One region of the Methylovorus sp. SPW-M1 genome, then DNA from elsewhere that is predicted to be linked to it. Evidence: predicted binding sites of a transcription regulator. Region 1 holds the regulator's gene; the other holds the start of a gene.

Evidence for each region. Region 1 encodes sigma-54, which starts transcription at its own class of promoters, with help from an activator protein. Its sites were predicted from a motif close to TGGCACNNTTCCTGCT; they were not measured.
Region 2: a site for sigma-54 is predicted at 2,664-2,679, ahead of ACWWD9_RS05485 (glycogen/starch/alpha-glucan phosphorylase). Genes of this name have one in related genera too.

Annotation. Positions count from the first base shown of each region.
Region 1 is NZ_CM132626.1:2,802,183-2,811,638, reverse strand. Features, by position in the region: gene ptsP (phosphoenolpyruvate--protein phosphotransferase) at 1-549, opposite strand, end outside; gene ACWWD9_RS13380 (HPr family phosphocarrier protein) at 557-826, opposite strand; gene ACWWD9_RS13375 (PTS sugar transporter subunit IIA) at 819-1,226, opposite strand; gene rapZ (RNase adapter RapZ) at 1,277-2,113, opposite strand; gene hprK (HPr(Ser) kinase/phosphatase) at 2,131-3,096, opposite strand; gene hpf (ribosome hibernation-promoting factor, HPF/YfiA family) at 3,179-3,508, opposite strand; gene ACWWD9_RS13355 (RNA polymerase factor sigma-54) at 3,536-4,990, opposite strand; gene lptB (LPS export ABC transporter ATP-binding protein) at 5,015-5,737, opposite strand; gene lptA (lipopolysaccharide transport periplasmic protein LptA) at 5,794-6,351, opposite strand; gene lptC (LPS export ABC transporter periplasmic protein LptC) at 6,332-7,087, opposite strand; gene ACWWD9_RS13335 (KdsC family phosphatase) at 7,097-7,621, opposite strand; gene ACWWD9_RS13330 (KpsF/GutQ family sugar-phosphate isomerase) at 7,623-8,621, opposite strand; gene ACWWD9_RS13325 (cation:proton antiporter) at 8,886-9,456, shown strand, end outside.
Region 2 is NZ_CM132626.1:1,161,352-1,167,768, reverse strand. Features, by position in the region: gene ACWWD9_RS05485 (glycogen/starch/alpha-glucan phosphorylase) at 42-2,519, opposite strand; gene ACWWD9_RS05480 (ExbD/TolR family protein) at 2,765-3,190, opposite strand; gene ACWWD9_RS05475 (MotA/TolQ/ExbB proton channel family protein) at 3,187-3,930, opposite strand; gene ACWWD9_RS05470 (energy transducer TonB) at 3,987-4,769, opposite strand; gene ACWWD9_RS05465 (hypothetical protein) at 4,759-5,001, opposite strand; gene hemP (hemin uptake protein HemP) at 5,011-5,145, opposite strand; gene rpsD (30S ribosomal protein S4) at 5,417-6,034, opposite strand; gene ACWWD9_RS05450 (hypothetical protein) at 6,066-6,344, opposite strand.

The DNA of each region.
Region 1 (9,456 bases):
CTGAATGGCATCGGCCGGGGAAAGATCATGCGCCACCAGAATGATGGCGCTCTCCTGCGAGCGTAGCGGCACCTGACTTGGGTGCCCGAGCAGCACCTTGATAATCCGCTCGACGACCTGAATCACATCCTGTTTGCGCTCGCGCAGGTATTCGTCTTCAAATTTCTCGAACTGGGCAACCAGGTCTTCCATCTGCTGCTTCAGCGCCCATTCGGCATTGCAGCCTTCCGCCTTAATCATCTGCTTGGGCGTTTCAGACAGCGCGTGATCCTGCAGGATCATCAGATGCGTGCTGATAAAGGCGCTAAGCTCAGGCGGTGCTTTTTCCGGCAGCAGGCGGCGCACGGTTTCCAGGTCGTGCTTAACGGTTTTTACTGCTTTGTCAAAACGGGTGATCTCGTCGGCAATCAGGGCCTTGGGCACCTGAAAATGCACCACTTCAAGCAAGGCATGTGAGACGAGATGGGCATGGCCGATGGCAATGCCGCTGGACACGCCAACGCCGTGGATGGAAAAACTGACTTTGGAAGCGGGGCTGGGGGCGGCCACGATGAATTTATTCCGGTTCGCCAAACTTGCCCGAGATCAGGGTCACCAGCGCCTGCATGGCGGCCTCTTCATCGGCACCATTGGTTTCCAACACGATCTTGCTGCCTTTGCTGGCGGCCAGCATCATCACACCCATGATGCTCTTGGCATTGACTCTTCTACCGTTGCGCTCGATCCAGATTTCACTGCCAAACTGGCTGGCGGTTTGCGTCAGCTTGGTAGATGCGCGTGCGTGCAGGCCGAGCTTGTTGATGATTTCTATTTCTTGTTTAGTCATGATGCTTGCATGCTTCCTCAGTAAAATGGATAACGCCTTCGCTACCCCCGCTCAATGCTTTTTGTACCAATAGCTGAATATCCCCGTTGCGGTACGTCAGTGTGCGCACCAGCATGGGCAGGTTCACCCCGGCGACACCTTCCACCCGTCCCGGCTTCAGCAATTTGCCCACCATATTACATGGGGTTGCGCCGTAAATGTCCGAGAGGATGAGCACGCCATTGCCTTCATCCAGTTCATCCACCAGTTGCTGCGCCTGTGGCAGCATGGCGGCCGGATCATCGTGGGTGCCTATGCCCAGTTGCTTGAGCAGTGGCGGGCGTGTGCCCATCACATGGCTGGCGCAATGTATCAGGCTCTCACCCAATGTGCCGTGCGCAATAATCAGTATACCTATCATGAAAGCGTCCTGTTGCCGGGGCCCGGCATCGTGAATTTAAACAAGCCTGTCTACTCTAGCTCGCGGTGCCTGATCAGCACTTTTTGTTGTTTGTCCTTGAAATACTGGCTCAGCTGCTCGACGAAAAACACCGAGCGATGCTGACCGCCAGTGCAGCCGATAGCGACGGTCAGGTAGCTGCGATGATCGCCATCAAAGCAGGGCAGCCAGCGCTCTACATAGCCGCGTATATCCTGCAGCATCTCAAGCGCCATGGGCTGTTGCCGCAAAAAGTCCTGTACCGGGGCATCCTTGCCTGTGAGCGGGCGCAATACCGGGTCGTAATGGGGGTTGGGCAGGCAGCGCACGTCAAACACAAAGTCGGCATCCAGCGGTATGCCATGCTTGAAGCCGAAGGAGACAAACAACAGCGTCATGCCGGTGCTTTGCTGCACGACAAAATCGCGCACCCAGTTGCGCAGGGTGTTGGCGCTGAGGTTGCTGGTGTCGATGCGATGATCCAGATTTACTAGCCGGTTCAGTAGCTGCCGTTCGTATTCTATGCTTTCGGCCAGCGTGGTTTTTTCATCGCTGAGCGGGTGACGGCGCCGCGTTTCGCTGAAGCGCTTGACCAGGGTTTCGGCGTTGGACTCCAGGTAAAGCACCTGCACCGAGATGCCTTTGTCGCGCAGTGCCTGGATGTTTTCCGGCAAGGTTTCCAGCGCTGCGCTGCGGGTGTCTATGCTGATCGCCACGCGTTGCTGGGTGGCAGGTGCCAGATGTTCGGATATCTGCGGCAGCAGGGTGGCGGGCAGATTGTCTATGCAATAAAAACCGGCGTCTTCCAGGGCGCGCAGCACAATGCTTTTGCCCGAGCCGGAAAGGCCAGTGACGATGATGAGCCGCATGTTGCTGGTGGCCACGCTTAGCTCTCCACTTGCTGCTGGCGCTTCATGGCTTTGCTCATCTCGCGATGCTGGCGCTGCATGAACTGCTTGGTGCCGTTAATGCCGCGCAGTAACAGCATGTGGTTGCGCACGGCGACTTCGACCAGCACCGCAATATTGCGGCCGGCGGCCACGGGAATCATGACTTTGGGGATTTTCACGCCCAGTATTTTTTCGTGATGCGATTTGATCTTGAGCCTGTCCAGCAGTTGCGGCGCCAGGGTATCGGCCATCTCAAGCTGAATGATGAGGTCGAGCGGTTTGGTAGGCTTGACGGCGTTGTCACCAAACAGGGCACGGATGTTGAGGATGCCGAGGCCACGCACTTCAAGGAAGTCCTGCAGGATAGGGGGGCAGCGCCCTTCAAGCCGGTCCGGCGCAATGCGGTAGAAATCGACAATATCATCCGCCACCAGACGATGTCCGCGCGAAATCAGTTCCAGCGCGAGCTCGCTTTTACCAATGGCCGGGTTGCCCTTGATCAGGATGCCAAAGCCTTGTACTTCAATGAAAACACCATGGGAGCTCTCTGATTCGGCGACGGCTTGCGCCAGATAATGGCTCAAGACATCCATCAGTCCCGGGCTGCGCATGGGGGAAGTGAACAAGGGGGTTTGAAAATCATCCGAGGCTGCATTCAGCTCGGCGGGTGGTTTTTCACCATTGGCGACAACAACGGCGGCCAGGTCGGTGGAAAACAGATTGTGGATGGCTTTCTTGAGCTCTGGCTTGGGCAGGCTGCGCAAGTAATCCATCTCGGCACAGCCCAACACCTGCACGCGGTTGGGGTGTACAAAATTCAGGTGCCCGATCAGTGCCAGAGAGGGCTTGGTCACCGTTTCACTGGTGAGCAGGTTTTCGCCGCCATTCAGCCCGGAAACCCAGGTGAGCTTGAGATTGCGGCGCATATCCCGGTAAAGCTGTGCAACACTGATGGTAGCCATATGATTACCTTATGTTCGGCAGGGACAAGGCAACTGGCGGTATGTAAGACAACACGCCTTTGCCTTGTCCCCGGTTAGACCTTTATTCCGCAGCCGCCTGGTGCTTGAGGGCACCGTTGGCCTTGTGATGGTCGCTTACTTTTTCCTTGTGCTTCAGAACCTGGCGATCCAGCTTGTCAGCCAGCGCGTCAATCGCGCCGTACATGTTTTCACCGCTGCTTTCGGCATGGATATCGTGACCCGGCACATGAATGGTGGCTTCCACTTTCTGCGCCAGCTTCTCTACGCTCATGGTGACTTTGACGTCAATCACATGGTCGAAGTGGTTACTCACGCGCTCAAGCTTGCTCTGCACATATTCGCGCAGGGCTGGGGTAACGTCGAGATGGTGTCCGGTGAGATGCAGGTTCATGATTTACTCCTTCAGGTAAAACGCAGATCAAAGCGATCTGCGCTGGTTGGCCGCGGGTATCTGCAAAGACTCGCGGTATTTGGCAATGGTGCGACGAGCAACCACGATGCCCTGTTTACCCAGGATATCCGTGATCTGGTTATCCGACAGCGGCTTTTTCGGGTTCTCTTCGCTGACCATTTGTTTGATCAGGGCGCGTATGGCAGTGGCGGAACAAGCGCCCCCGGATTCGGTAGCCACATGGCTGCCAAAGAAATATTTAAGCTCGTAAACTCCGCGTGGGGTGAGCATGTACTTGCGCGTGGTGACGCGTGAAACCGTGGATTCGTGCAGGCCCAGCTCATCGGCAATCTCGCGCAGCACCAGGGGGCGCATGGCGACCTCGCCGTGCTCAAAGAAATTGCGCTGGCGATCCACAATCGCCTGAGAAACGCGCAGGATGGTGGAGAAACGCTGCTGGATGTTCTTGATCATCCACTTGGCTTCCTGCATCTGGCTCATCAGGTATTGGCTCGAGCTTTCGCGGTTGCGCTTGAGGATGCCGGCATACAGCTGGTTGATGCGCAGCTTGGGCACGACTTCGTCGTTCAGATGGGCCAGCCAGACACCTTTGATTTTCTTGACCACGATTTCATGCTGAATGTAATGATCAGACGTGATTTTGCTGAATTCACCACCTGGGCGGGGATTGAGTTGCAGCACCAGCTGTTGCACTTCGCGCAATACGTCATCGTCGCAGGCCAGCAATTTTTTCAGTTTTGCGTAATCGCGGGCTGCCAGCAGGGGCAAGTGCGTTTCGGCAACCTTGATGGCGAGATCCACATAAGGCGTATCTGGTGGCAAGGCGCGCAATTGCAAGGACAGGCACTCGGCCAGGTTGCGCGCACCTATGCCGGGTGGGTCCAGATTCTGGATATGCTTGAGCGCCGTCTGCAACTCCAGCATGTCGATTTCGAGTTCCGGCGGCAGCATCTCGGCCAGCTCTTCCAGCGACTGCTCCAGATAACCGTCGTCGGTAATGGTATCGACCAGCAGCATGGACAAGGTCTGGTCGCGCTCGGACAGTGGCAACAGCTTGAGCTGACCTAGCAGATGATCGCGCAGGCTGAGGCTGACCGCTTCCTGGTAGCTGAAATCATTGTCATCGTCATTGCCGGAGCTGCTGTCTTCCCAGCGGTTACTGCCGCTGCTGCTGCCGAATTCAAAATAGTCATCGCCACCAAATTCATCCTGGCGGGGAGCTTCCTCCGGTGTAGCGGCCACGCTGGGCTCAGGGGCTACTGGCGCCGCAATGAAGTTGTCGGGGATTTCCAGCGGTTCTTCGATCTTGTCGGCGCGTTCCAGCAATGGATTCGCCTGCAGCAGGGTTTCCAGCTCCTGATTGAGCTCCTGCGTGGATAGCTGCAACAAACGGATGGACTGCTGCAGTTGCGGAGTCAGCGCCAGGTGTTGCGAAAATTTGAGTTGTAAGCTTTGCTTCATACGTGGGGGCCGCCAAATGTGTGCTTAGAGGCGGAAGTCCTTACCAAGATACACTTCTCTTACGCTATCGTTGTGAATAATTTCGCTGGGCTTGCCTGCCGCGAAGACGCGTCCTTCATTGACGATATAGGCGCGGTCGCAAATACCTAATGTTTCCCGCACGTTGTGGTCGGTGATCAGCACGCCAATATTGCGTTCGGTCAAAAAGCGGATGATCTTCTGAATGTCCAGCACGGCGATGGGGTCGATGCCGGCAAATGGCTCATCCAGCAGAATGAAGCTGGGGTTGGTGGCCAGGCAGCGGGCGATTTCAACGCGGCGGCGTTCACCGCCGGACAGGCTGACCGCCATGCTGTTGCGGATATGCGTGATATGCAGTTCCTGCAGCAGCGATTCCAGCTGGTTCTCCATTTGTTCTGGCGCCAGTTTCTGCAACTCCAGAATCGCCATGATGTTTTCGGCCACCGTCATCTTGCGGAAAATCGAGGGCTCCTGCGGCAGATAAGCCAAACCCAGGCGCGCACGACGGTGTATGGGCAGACGGCTCAGATCCTTGCCATCCAGCAGAATGCGCCCATCATCCAGGGCCACCAGACCTACCATCATGTAAAAGCTGGTGGTCTTGCCTGCGCCGTTAGGGCCCAGCAAGCCCACCACTTCGCCGCTATTGAGTTGCAGCGAAATATCCTGCACCACCGTGCGGGATTTATATTTCTTGCGCAGACCTTCTACGATTAATTGGCTCATGTTTACTCAGGTATATCGTGTTGCACGCCAGACTGACGGATTGTCAGCATGGCAGGTTAATTGGCCGTCGCGCCATCGGTGCCAGCCGGTTTTTTCTTGGGCTGAATAACGGCACGTACACGCCCGGTCGGCGTGGCAGGCGTTGCTGCCTGGCTGCCACCGCCAATCACCTCGGCATATTCGGCATTGGCGTCATACATGATGTAGTCACCATGCACGATGTCGTCGCCTTTTTTAACCCAGGCCTTGGTGTAGAGCTGTACCTTGTCCATACGTCCATCGTACTCGATACGTTGACCGCTGCCTTCCATATATTCGTTTTTACCTTCCATTTTTTGCTTGAAGGTGGAAGGCGTCTGCGGATTGCCGTAGGTGGTGCTGTGCTGAAAGCCTTCTTTGTCTTCGCGTACCACCAGTTTGTCGCCACGGATGATCAGCGTTCCCTGGGTGAGGATTACATTGCCGGTGTAGATGCTGGTCTTTTTGGCATCATTCACGGTGACGGCATCTGCTTCCAGATTGATGGGCTTGTCCTTGTCCGCCTTTTCGGCGTGTGCAGGCAGGCAGGCCATCATCAAAAGTAGCGGCAAAAAGCTACGGGGCAGGGTTGTCATATTTTCTCCGAATCCGGGCTTGGTTATTGGTACTGGTACTTCGTTTCGCCTGTGCTGCCTGTTTTTTAGCGGGGCTGGCGCTGGGCTTGGCATTTTTCTGTGGTGCCGCCTTGCTGGCTTTCGCTGGCGTGCTGGCCGGGGCTTTGCCAGCGGCTTTTTTTGTCACGCTGGGCGAAAGGTAATGCGCCCGCACGCGGCCACGCAGGTTGACGGTCTGGTTTTTCTTGTTGAATACCATACCGTTGGCATGAATCACCGTTTCCGGTGCCTGAGTGATCACCACAGGTTTGTCTGTCACGGCCACTTCCTGCTTGGGGAACATCTTGAGGTACTGGGTACGTACCATCATTTCCCCTTTATCCTTGGATGCCTGCCGAATGACGATCACATTATCCATGAATTCCACGGTCTCGCCATCGCTGGAGACGTTGCCGCGCTGGCCTTCAATCTGCGTGTAAGGCTTGTTGACGGCATACTGCGTAAACCGGGGCCGTTCAAGTTCGGTGGTGTCATCATCCGGGTAATGCTTCATCTTTACCGCTGCCAGCACATAGGCCAGCGCACCGTTCACATTGGTCCGTGTCGTGACAAAGTTGTCCAGAATGTAATCCGGGTCATGGCGCAAATTGGCATCCGGCCGCCGCTCGGGTGGCTGGACACTGCGATCTATCCAGAACGTGAGCAGCGCCAGCAGGGCGAGCAGCACGAGCGGAAACACGACGGTTGGACGTCCCAATATCAATCCTTACTTCAGGAACCGGGCCATCTGTGCGTCAAAGGTGCCTTGTGCTTTCATCAGCAGTTCGCACACTTCGCGCACGGCACCGTGGCCCGCGGGGCGGCTGGTGATGTAATGCGCATACTCTTTCACCAGCGGCATGGCATGCGGCACGGTAATGCCGAGGCCACCATAACGAATCGGGGGGATATCAATGACATCATCGCCCATGAAGGCGCATTCTTCGCGGCTGAATCCAAATTGCGCGCGGACTTCATCAAAGGAGGCCAGCTTGTCGTCCACCCCCTGATGAAAATGCAGAATGCCGACATTGGCGGCGCGCTTGACCACGACCTGGGATGTGCGGCCAGTAACGATCGCCATATGCACGCCGGTGGCTTTCAGCAATTTCATGCCCAGGCCATCATGCGAATGGAAAAATTTGTATTCCTGACCGTCGTCGCCCAGTCCAAGGCCGCCGTCGGTCATGACGCCGTCGACATCGAATACCACGAGTTTGATGCGCTTGGCGCGTTCTTCTACGGACAACAATTCAAACCACCTTTGCAATAAGAAGATCGTGCATATTCAATGCCCCGATCAGGGTTCCCTGCTGATCGGTGACCAACAGGCTGGTAATTTTTTTCTGCTCCATGATGGCAACCGCATCGACTGCCAGTTGCTCAGGGCGGATTTGCTGCGGCGATGTGTGCATCACATCGCGCATGTAGGTGCTGTTTATGTCCACGGCATTCTCGAACGCCCGGCGCAAATCGCCATCGGTAAATACCCCAACGGCATGCTGCTCTGCATCAACAATCGCTGTCATGCCAAGGCCTTTGCGTGACATTTCCAGCAAGCCTTCTTTCAGGCTGGCTTCAACTCCCACGCTGGGGATGGCATCGCCTGTGCGCATCACGTCGCGCACATGCAGCAACAATTTGCGGCCCAGCGTACCCCCGGGGTGCGACAAGGCGAATTCCTCGGCAGAAAATCCGCGCTGGTCCATGACGGCAATCGCCAGTGCATCGCCCAGTGCCAGCGAGGCGGTGGTGCTGGCGGTAGGCGCCAGCGCCAGCGGGCATGCTTCTTCGGTAACGTGGGCATCCAGGCTCACATCTGCCGCTTTCGCCAGCGTTGATTGCGGATGGCCGGTGATGCTGATCAGCCGCGCGCCCATGCGCTTCAATGTGGGCAGTATCACGCGTAACTCATCTGCCTCGCCGGAGTTGGACAGGGCAATGACCACATCCTTGCCGGTAATCATGCCCAGGTCGCCATGGCTCGCCTCAGCGGGATGGACGAAAAAAGCAGGTGTACCTGTACTGGCAAACGTGGCGGCGATTTTGTTTCCGATATGACCGGATTTGCCCATGCCGGTCACCACAATGCGACCCTGGCATTGTAAAATGAGTTCGACGGCACGCGTGAAGCTGTCATCCAGCCTGCGGGCTAGTGCTTCCACCTCGCGTGCTTCAATTAACAGGACTTCCCTTGCCAGATCAATCGGCGTTTTGCTTGCACCGATTTTTCGTATTTTTGATGGTTCCATACCCGGCAAGTATAAAAGGGAATGTCCGACGAATAAAGGATTTATACGTAATCCGTGCCGACTTTTGATAAAGTCGGCATAAATTTTGCCTGTAGGTTTTTTCAAGGGGAGGCGTGCATGAAAAGGGTTGTGTCTGAGGATCAAGCCAGCTGCCGGAAGATATCGATTGACCGTCTATGCATGACGGTCGGCCTTGTCTGCTTTCTCTTGTCTTCCACTCCAGACAGACCTCTTTAAATGTTGAGTTCCTTCAAAGCTATTTTAATGCACGATACCTTACCCGCTATTCTGATCCTGCTTACCAGCTCGGTGCTGGCTGTTGCCCTGTTTCGTGCTTTGCGCCTGCCGGCCATGTTGGCTTACTTCCTGGTTGGGCTGGCCCTGGGGCCGCATACCTTCGGTATTTTGCCGGATACGGAAGCCAATCGTGAGCTGGCCGAGTTCGGTATTGTATTTCTGATGTTCAGTATCGGGCTGGAGTTCAGCTTGGCCCAGTTGTATGCCATGCGCAAAACCGTGCTCGGCCTCGGCGGCATGCAGGTGCTGCTGACCATGCTCGCTGTCATGATGGCCTGCATTGCCTTTGGCCTCAGCTGGGAAACCGCATTTGTCATCGCCGGTGCCCTGTCCATGTCATCGACCGCGATTGTGTCGAAAATGCTGGTGGAAGGCCTGGAGCTGAATTCGCGCCATGGCCGCCTCTCCATCGGCGTGCTCTTGTTCCAGGATATTGCCGTGGTGCCCATGCTGGTGCTGATTCCAGCGCTGGCCTCGCATGGCGGTGATCTCGGTCAGGTATTGCTGATATCCCTGCTAAAAGCCGCGGTTATGCTGA
Region 2 (6,417 bases), 1.3 Mb from region 1:
AAGCTTGCACGCCCCGAGGTTTTTATGACGGCTTAAAATGATCAACCGCGGATGGGATGCACTTTCCAGATGTTGTTGGCGTATTCGCCTATGGTACGGTCACTGGAGAATTTGCCTACGCGGGCGACATTCAGAATGGCGCGGCGCGTCCACTCCTCCTGATCCTCATACAGCCGGCCCACGGCATCCTGCGCATCAATATAGCTCTGGTAATCCGCCAGCAGCAGGTAGTTGTCGCCTTTGTGCAGCAGAGTGTCAAAAATCGGCTGATAGCGGTCTGGCTCATCCACCGAGAAGAAACCGCCGGCAATCATATCCAGCACCTGGCGCAGCTCTTCATTGCCATGGTAATAATCCCAGGGGTTGTAACCACGCGCCTTGAGCTCGGCGACTTCCGGCGTGGTGAGGCCGAAGATGAAGATATTCTCATCACCCACCTCTTCCTTGATTTCAACATTGGCGCCATCCAGAGTACCGATGGTGAGAGCGCCATTCAGCGCCATTTTCATGTTGCCCGTGCCCGAGGCCTCGGTACCTGCGGTGGAAATCTGCTCGGAAAGATCGCTGCCGGGGAACAGCAATTCGGCAGCGGAAACTTCGTAGTTGGGATAGAACACCACCTTGAGCTTATCGCCCACTGCCGGGTCATCGTTGACGATAGCGGCGACATCGTTGATCAAGCGAATAATCAGCTTGGCCATCCAGTAGCCCGGGGCAGCCTTGCCGCCAAAAATCACCGTGCGCGGCGTAATGCTCTCGGCCTTGCCACTACGAATGCGGTTGTACAGGGTGATGACATGCAGCATGTTGAGCAGCTGACGCTTGTATTCGTGTATGCGCTTGATCTGCACATCGAACAGGCTATTGGGGTTGAGGCTGATGCCCGTGAGCTTGGTGATGCGGGCAGCGAGGCGGATCTTGTTCTGCAGCTTGATCTCGCGAAATGCCTGACGGAAATCGGCATCCTCGGCCAGCGGCACGATGCCCTGCAACTTGCTCAGGTCTTTGTGGAAACCCTCGCCTATCACCTTGGCAAGCAAGGCGGTGAGCCCAGGGTTGCACTGGTTGAGCCAGCGACGCGGGGTAATGCCGTTGGTGATGTTGATGAACTTGCCGGGATAAATCCGGTTGAAATCGGCAAACAAGGTGGTTTTGAGCAGCTCACTATGCAGCGCCGCCACGCCATTAACCGTGTGACTGCCGATCACAGCCAGGTGCGCCATGCGCACGCGGCGGCCGTGAGTTTCATCAATGATGGATACGCGGCTCAGCAGATCGGTATCGCCGGGGAAGCGGTGATTAACCATCTGCAAAAATTCATGATTGATCTTGTAAATGATGCCCAGGTGGCGCGGCAACAGACGGCCGAACAGATCAACCGACCAGGTCTCCAGCGCTTCCGGCATCAGCGTGTGGTTGGTGTAGGCAAAGATCTTGACCACCAGCTTCCACGCATGGCTCCACTCCAGCCGGTGTACATCGACCAGCTGATACATCATTTCGGCCACGGCAATGGCCGGATGGGTGTCGTTCAGCTGAATCGCCACTTTTTCCGGCAGCATGTTCCAGTCGTGATGACTGGCAAGGAAACGGCGCAGGATGTCCTGAATCGAGGCGGAGACAAAGAAATACTGCTGTTTGAGGCGTAGCTCCTTGCCTGAGACCGAGGTGTCGTTTGGATAAAGCACCTTGGAGATATTCTCGGTGGCATTGCGCTCTTCCACGGCTTTTTCGTAATTGCCATCGTTGAAATGCATGAGGTCAAACTCGCGCGTGGCCTTGGCCGACCACAAACGCAGGTTGTTCACGGTTTCCGTACCATAGCCGGGAATCGGCACATCATAGGCCATGGCGACGACAGCCTCGGAATCCACCCAATGATATTCAATGCCCTGCTCGGTGGGGAACTCCACCACATGCCCGAAGAAGCGCACGATATAGGTGCTCTCAGGGCGCTGGAATTCCCAGATATTGCCGTAGCGCAGCCAGTTGTCCGGATTTTCGATCTGCTGACCATGGCTGATGGACTGGCGGAACATGCCGTATTCATAGCGAATGCCATAGCCAGTGCCGGGAATATCCATGCTGGCCATGGAATCAAGGAAACAGGCGGCCAGACGCCCCAGGCCGCCATTACCCAGCGCAGCGTCGGTTTCCATCTCCACCACCTGCTCCATATCGCGCCCCAGCGCGTGCAGGCCTTCGCTCACTTCCGGTGCTATGCCCAGATTTAGGGCAGCATTGGACAACATGCGCCCAATCAGGAACTCCAGCGAGAGGTAATACACGCGCTTGGGGTCACGCTCTTGATAAGCCTCAGAGGTCTTGACCCAGCGTTCCACCACATGGTCGCGAACGGTATAGGCGGTCGTGGCATACCAGTCACGAGGCGTTGCCGTTGCACTGGTTTTGAATGCCGAAAATATCAGGTGGTTCTGTAAAGCCTGTGCTATCGGGGTTTTTTCAGTAGTAACGGTGGGAGTGAACTCGGAGGGCTGGGACGCATTTGAACTTATCATGGCGGTTAGATTCCTGTCATATATCTGGAGATTCAGTACAGGCTAACGGCCCACCGTGATCTGGAGATGACATTCCCAGGCAGGAAAATCCGCTCAAAATACCAGCAGGCGCGCAGCGCACAGTGACGACTTGTCATCTAGTCTAGCAAAAAACAAGCCCGTTTAATGTGCGAATGTGGACCACCCAAAAGCAAAACCCCGTCAAGAGACGGGGTTTTGTTGATGCAAGAGACAGCAGACAGAGCTTAGTTTGCAGCAGGTTCGCTAACAAACCCCAGCTTTTGCACGCCCGCATTCTTGGCATCTGCCATCACCTTGGCGATGACTTCGTAGCGGGTTTCCTTGTCGGCGCGCAGATTGATATCAGGCTGCGGCTCTTTCTTGGAAGCCTGCTCCAGCTTGAGCACCAGTTCGCCTTCCACCAGCGGGGTATCGTTCCAGTAAATCTGCCCGGCGTTATCAATCGAGATGGTGAATGACTCGGGTTTTTCTGGAAGAGGCTGGCTGCTGGCTTGCGGCAAGTCAATGCGCACAGCGTGGGTCAGCAAAGGCGCGGTGATGATGAAGATCACCAGCAGCACCAGCATCACATCCACCAGCGGCGTGGTGTTAATCTCGGCCATCGGGGCAGAATGGCTGCCCGAGCCAAAACCGTTGCCTGAACCTATCATGCTGTCACCTCTTTAAGGTGACTTTGGGGCTTTAGTGCGCTTTCTCCTGGCGTATTGCCATGAGTCAGCGGAGCACCGGTGGTCAGCAGGACATGCAGATCGTTGGCAAAGCTATCCAGTTGCGCCATCAGCACGCGATTACTGCGCACCAAGGCGTTGTAAGCCAGCACTGCAGGAATCGCCACGGCCAGACCAAATGCCGTCATGATCAGCGCTTCACCTACCGGGCCTGCCACCTTATCCAGTGTCGCCTGACCGCTCATGCTGATGCTGGCCAGCGCGTGGTAAATACCCCATACGGTACCAAACAGACCAACGAAGGGTGACACGCTGCCGACCGACGCCAGGATGGTCAAGCCGTTTTCCAGCCGCGCACCTTCATCGCTGATAACGCGACGCATGCTGCGTGCGACAAATTCATCCTGATTGCAGGCATCCGCCAGACGCTTGGAGGCGTGACGCTGATGATGTTCTGCGGCTTCGACTGCCTGATTGGCGAGGCGTGACATCGGAGTGGAGACACCGTTTTCACGGATAGCCACTTCCAGCGAGCTGGCATCCCAGAAACGCTGGCTGTAATTGCGCGACGCTGCACGCAGGCGCAGGGACTGGATGCCTTTCACGATAATCAGGTACCAGCTGGCGACGGACATGACCAGCAGACAGAGTGCAACGGTGATCGAAACCACGCCGCCATCGGTAATAAAGGCCAGACTATTAAACTCGTAACCGCTTTGCATGCAATATTCCTTCTTGTTTTAACTAAATAATAATGGTGCTTTTGACAATATTCTGACTAGTCGTGCAGCGAATAGCTCATCGGCACAATCGCGTACACACTTACCGCCTTGCCATTCTTGCGATACGGCGTGAAGCGGGCTGCCTTCAGCCACTCTACCGCCGCATTGTCCAGTCGTTCAAATCCGGAGCGTTCCAGCAGCTGAATGTCTTCCGGCATTCCAGTGGCTGAAATACGTACCTTCATCTTGACCTTGCCCTCCTCTTTCAAACGCTTGGAGAGCGTGGGGTATTTGCGCTCAGGCTCATACAGGTAAGCGACGCCCGTCACCAGTTCTGGTTCATGCGTTTCAGGTGGCGGTGGAGGTGGTGCTTTTTCCACGATCTCGGCTGGCGGCGGTGGGGGCGTAGGCTTGGCCTCCTCTACTGCGCGCGGCGCTTCTACCGGGGCAGCAGGCTGAGGTTCAGCCACTTGTGGCTGCGGTTCGGGCGTGGGCTTGATTTGCTGTTTGACCGGCTTTTGTTTTTGAATCTTGACGACCGGCTTGGGGGGAGTGGGTTCGGGTTGTGGCTCTTCGGTGATGGACTTGGGGTCGCTCACGAGATTGACCACCATAGGCGTATCCGGCTGCTCAATGCGCACTTCTTCTGGCTTGAGCCAGACCACTGCTGCAAAGATCGCGGCATGTGCCAGCAATACTGCCAGCAAGGCCGAATACGAAGCACGCGATGGTGTTTGCCCACCCTGATTGCCACCGCGCGGCTTGAGGCCACGGATCATGGCAATCGGCGCTTGCGCTGGTTGGAATGAAGGCTTTACCAGCCTCATTTCAGTGTACATTCCCTACCCCATTCATCATTGCATCGTTTCTTTCTCGTACAGCATTATATATAGCCATTCTGGCCGCGCCCTCCTGCAGCAATTCAGCCAGGGAGCCAAACGCCTGCATGTCCAGCCTAAGACTAAGCGCACCTACTTCCAGCTCAGCCACATTGCACTCTTCGCAGAATAATATCCTGCAGCCTTCGTTACCCGCGAGCACAATGCGCTTACAAGGATTTTCCGGTTTCATGCGAACTCCTTACTTCGTCAGAATCAGCTTGCCCTGACGGGTGAGCCGCAGACGATAGGTTTGATCGCCGTGCGCAATCTCCAGTTCGCGTTGCCCATTAAACAGCTCCTTGCTGTCGAGCTGACGCAGTTTCGCGTTCGTCATGGACGGTTGCACGCCGGCATCCGCTCCTCGAGGTGCATCTGTTAACAATGTCGTCGCTGTCATATGACCCTCACTTGAACCTGAAATAATTGAACCTGAGCCTAGTCACTCAGGATAAAACAAATGATAACGATTCTCAATTAGACGGTCAAGCCTAATTTTACAATTGATTATTCACCTTGAATAGCCATGAGAACAGGGAATTTTTCCCTAAAAAAAACGGCCGCCAGCAACGACGACCGAGAGAGGAGACCAGGAACAACCAGCAGAACTAGAGTCTGTTGGCGTAATACTCAACCACCTGCTGCACATCCACGGGGAATGGCACATCTTCAGCAGCAGGCAAATGCGCGATACGGGCAACGCGCTGCGTATCATCCCAACTCAGCCACTCAGGCCGAATCAAGGGCATATCTTTAAGTGTTTCATTCACAATAGGAATCTGTGCACTCGCAGGCTTCAGGCTGATTTCATCCCCTACTCGCAACCGGATGGAAGGAATGCTTACCACCTTGCCATTCAATTGCAGGTGACGATGCGATACCAGCTGGCGGGCAGCTGCAATGGTGGGGGCAAAGCCCGCACGGAATACCACGTTATCCAGACGACGCTCCAGCAACTGCAGCAATGTTTCACCGGTAGGTGCCTTGCCACGGCGCGCATCCACCATCAGGCGACGCAATTGGCGCTCGGACAAACCGTAGTTGAAACGCAGCTTCTGCTTTTCCATCAGTTTGATGCCGAAGTCTGATTTCTTGCGGCGCACAGCCTTGGCACCATGCTGACCAGGCGGCGTTGGGCGCTGCTCTATGCTTTTACGGGAAAGGCCTGGCAGATCGACGCCCAATGCGCGCATGACTTTCAGACGGGGGCCGGTAAAACGGGACATACTCTATACTCCGATATCGATAATGTTAGTTTTATTGCAGATGACGACTGCCAGGCACTACCACCGCCTGCATGGCATGCTGCTCATGGGCAATCGCTTCCCAGTCGCGCATCAGCCGCTGGGCCACTTCCGATACCAGTTTGGATTCGGCATATTGCGGAGCAGTCAGCTTGCGTGAAAGATCCAGTGCCAGCTCGGCAAGTTCAGCCGATGGATGACTTGCATAACGCGCCGTCACGCAGCACAGCGAAGCCAGCACGGCATTCGCATTCGGCAATTCTGGATCAAATATCGCTTCTTTGGGTTTCACGGACTATCCTTGTTAACCAAGTTTTAATAATGATAATGATTCGCATTTGTTAAGTCAACACGCATCATGAAAA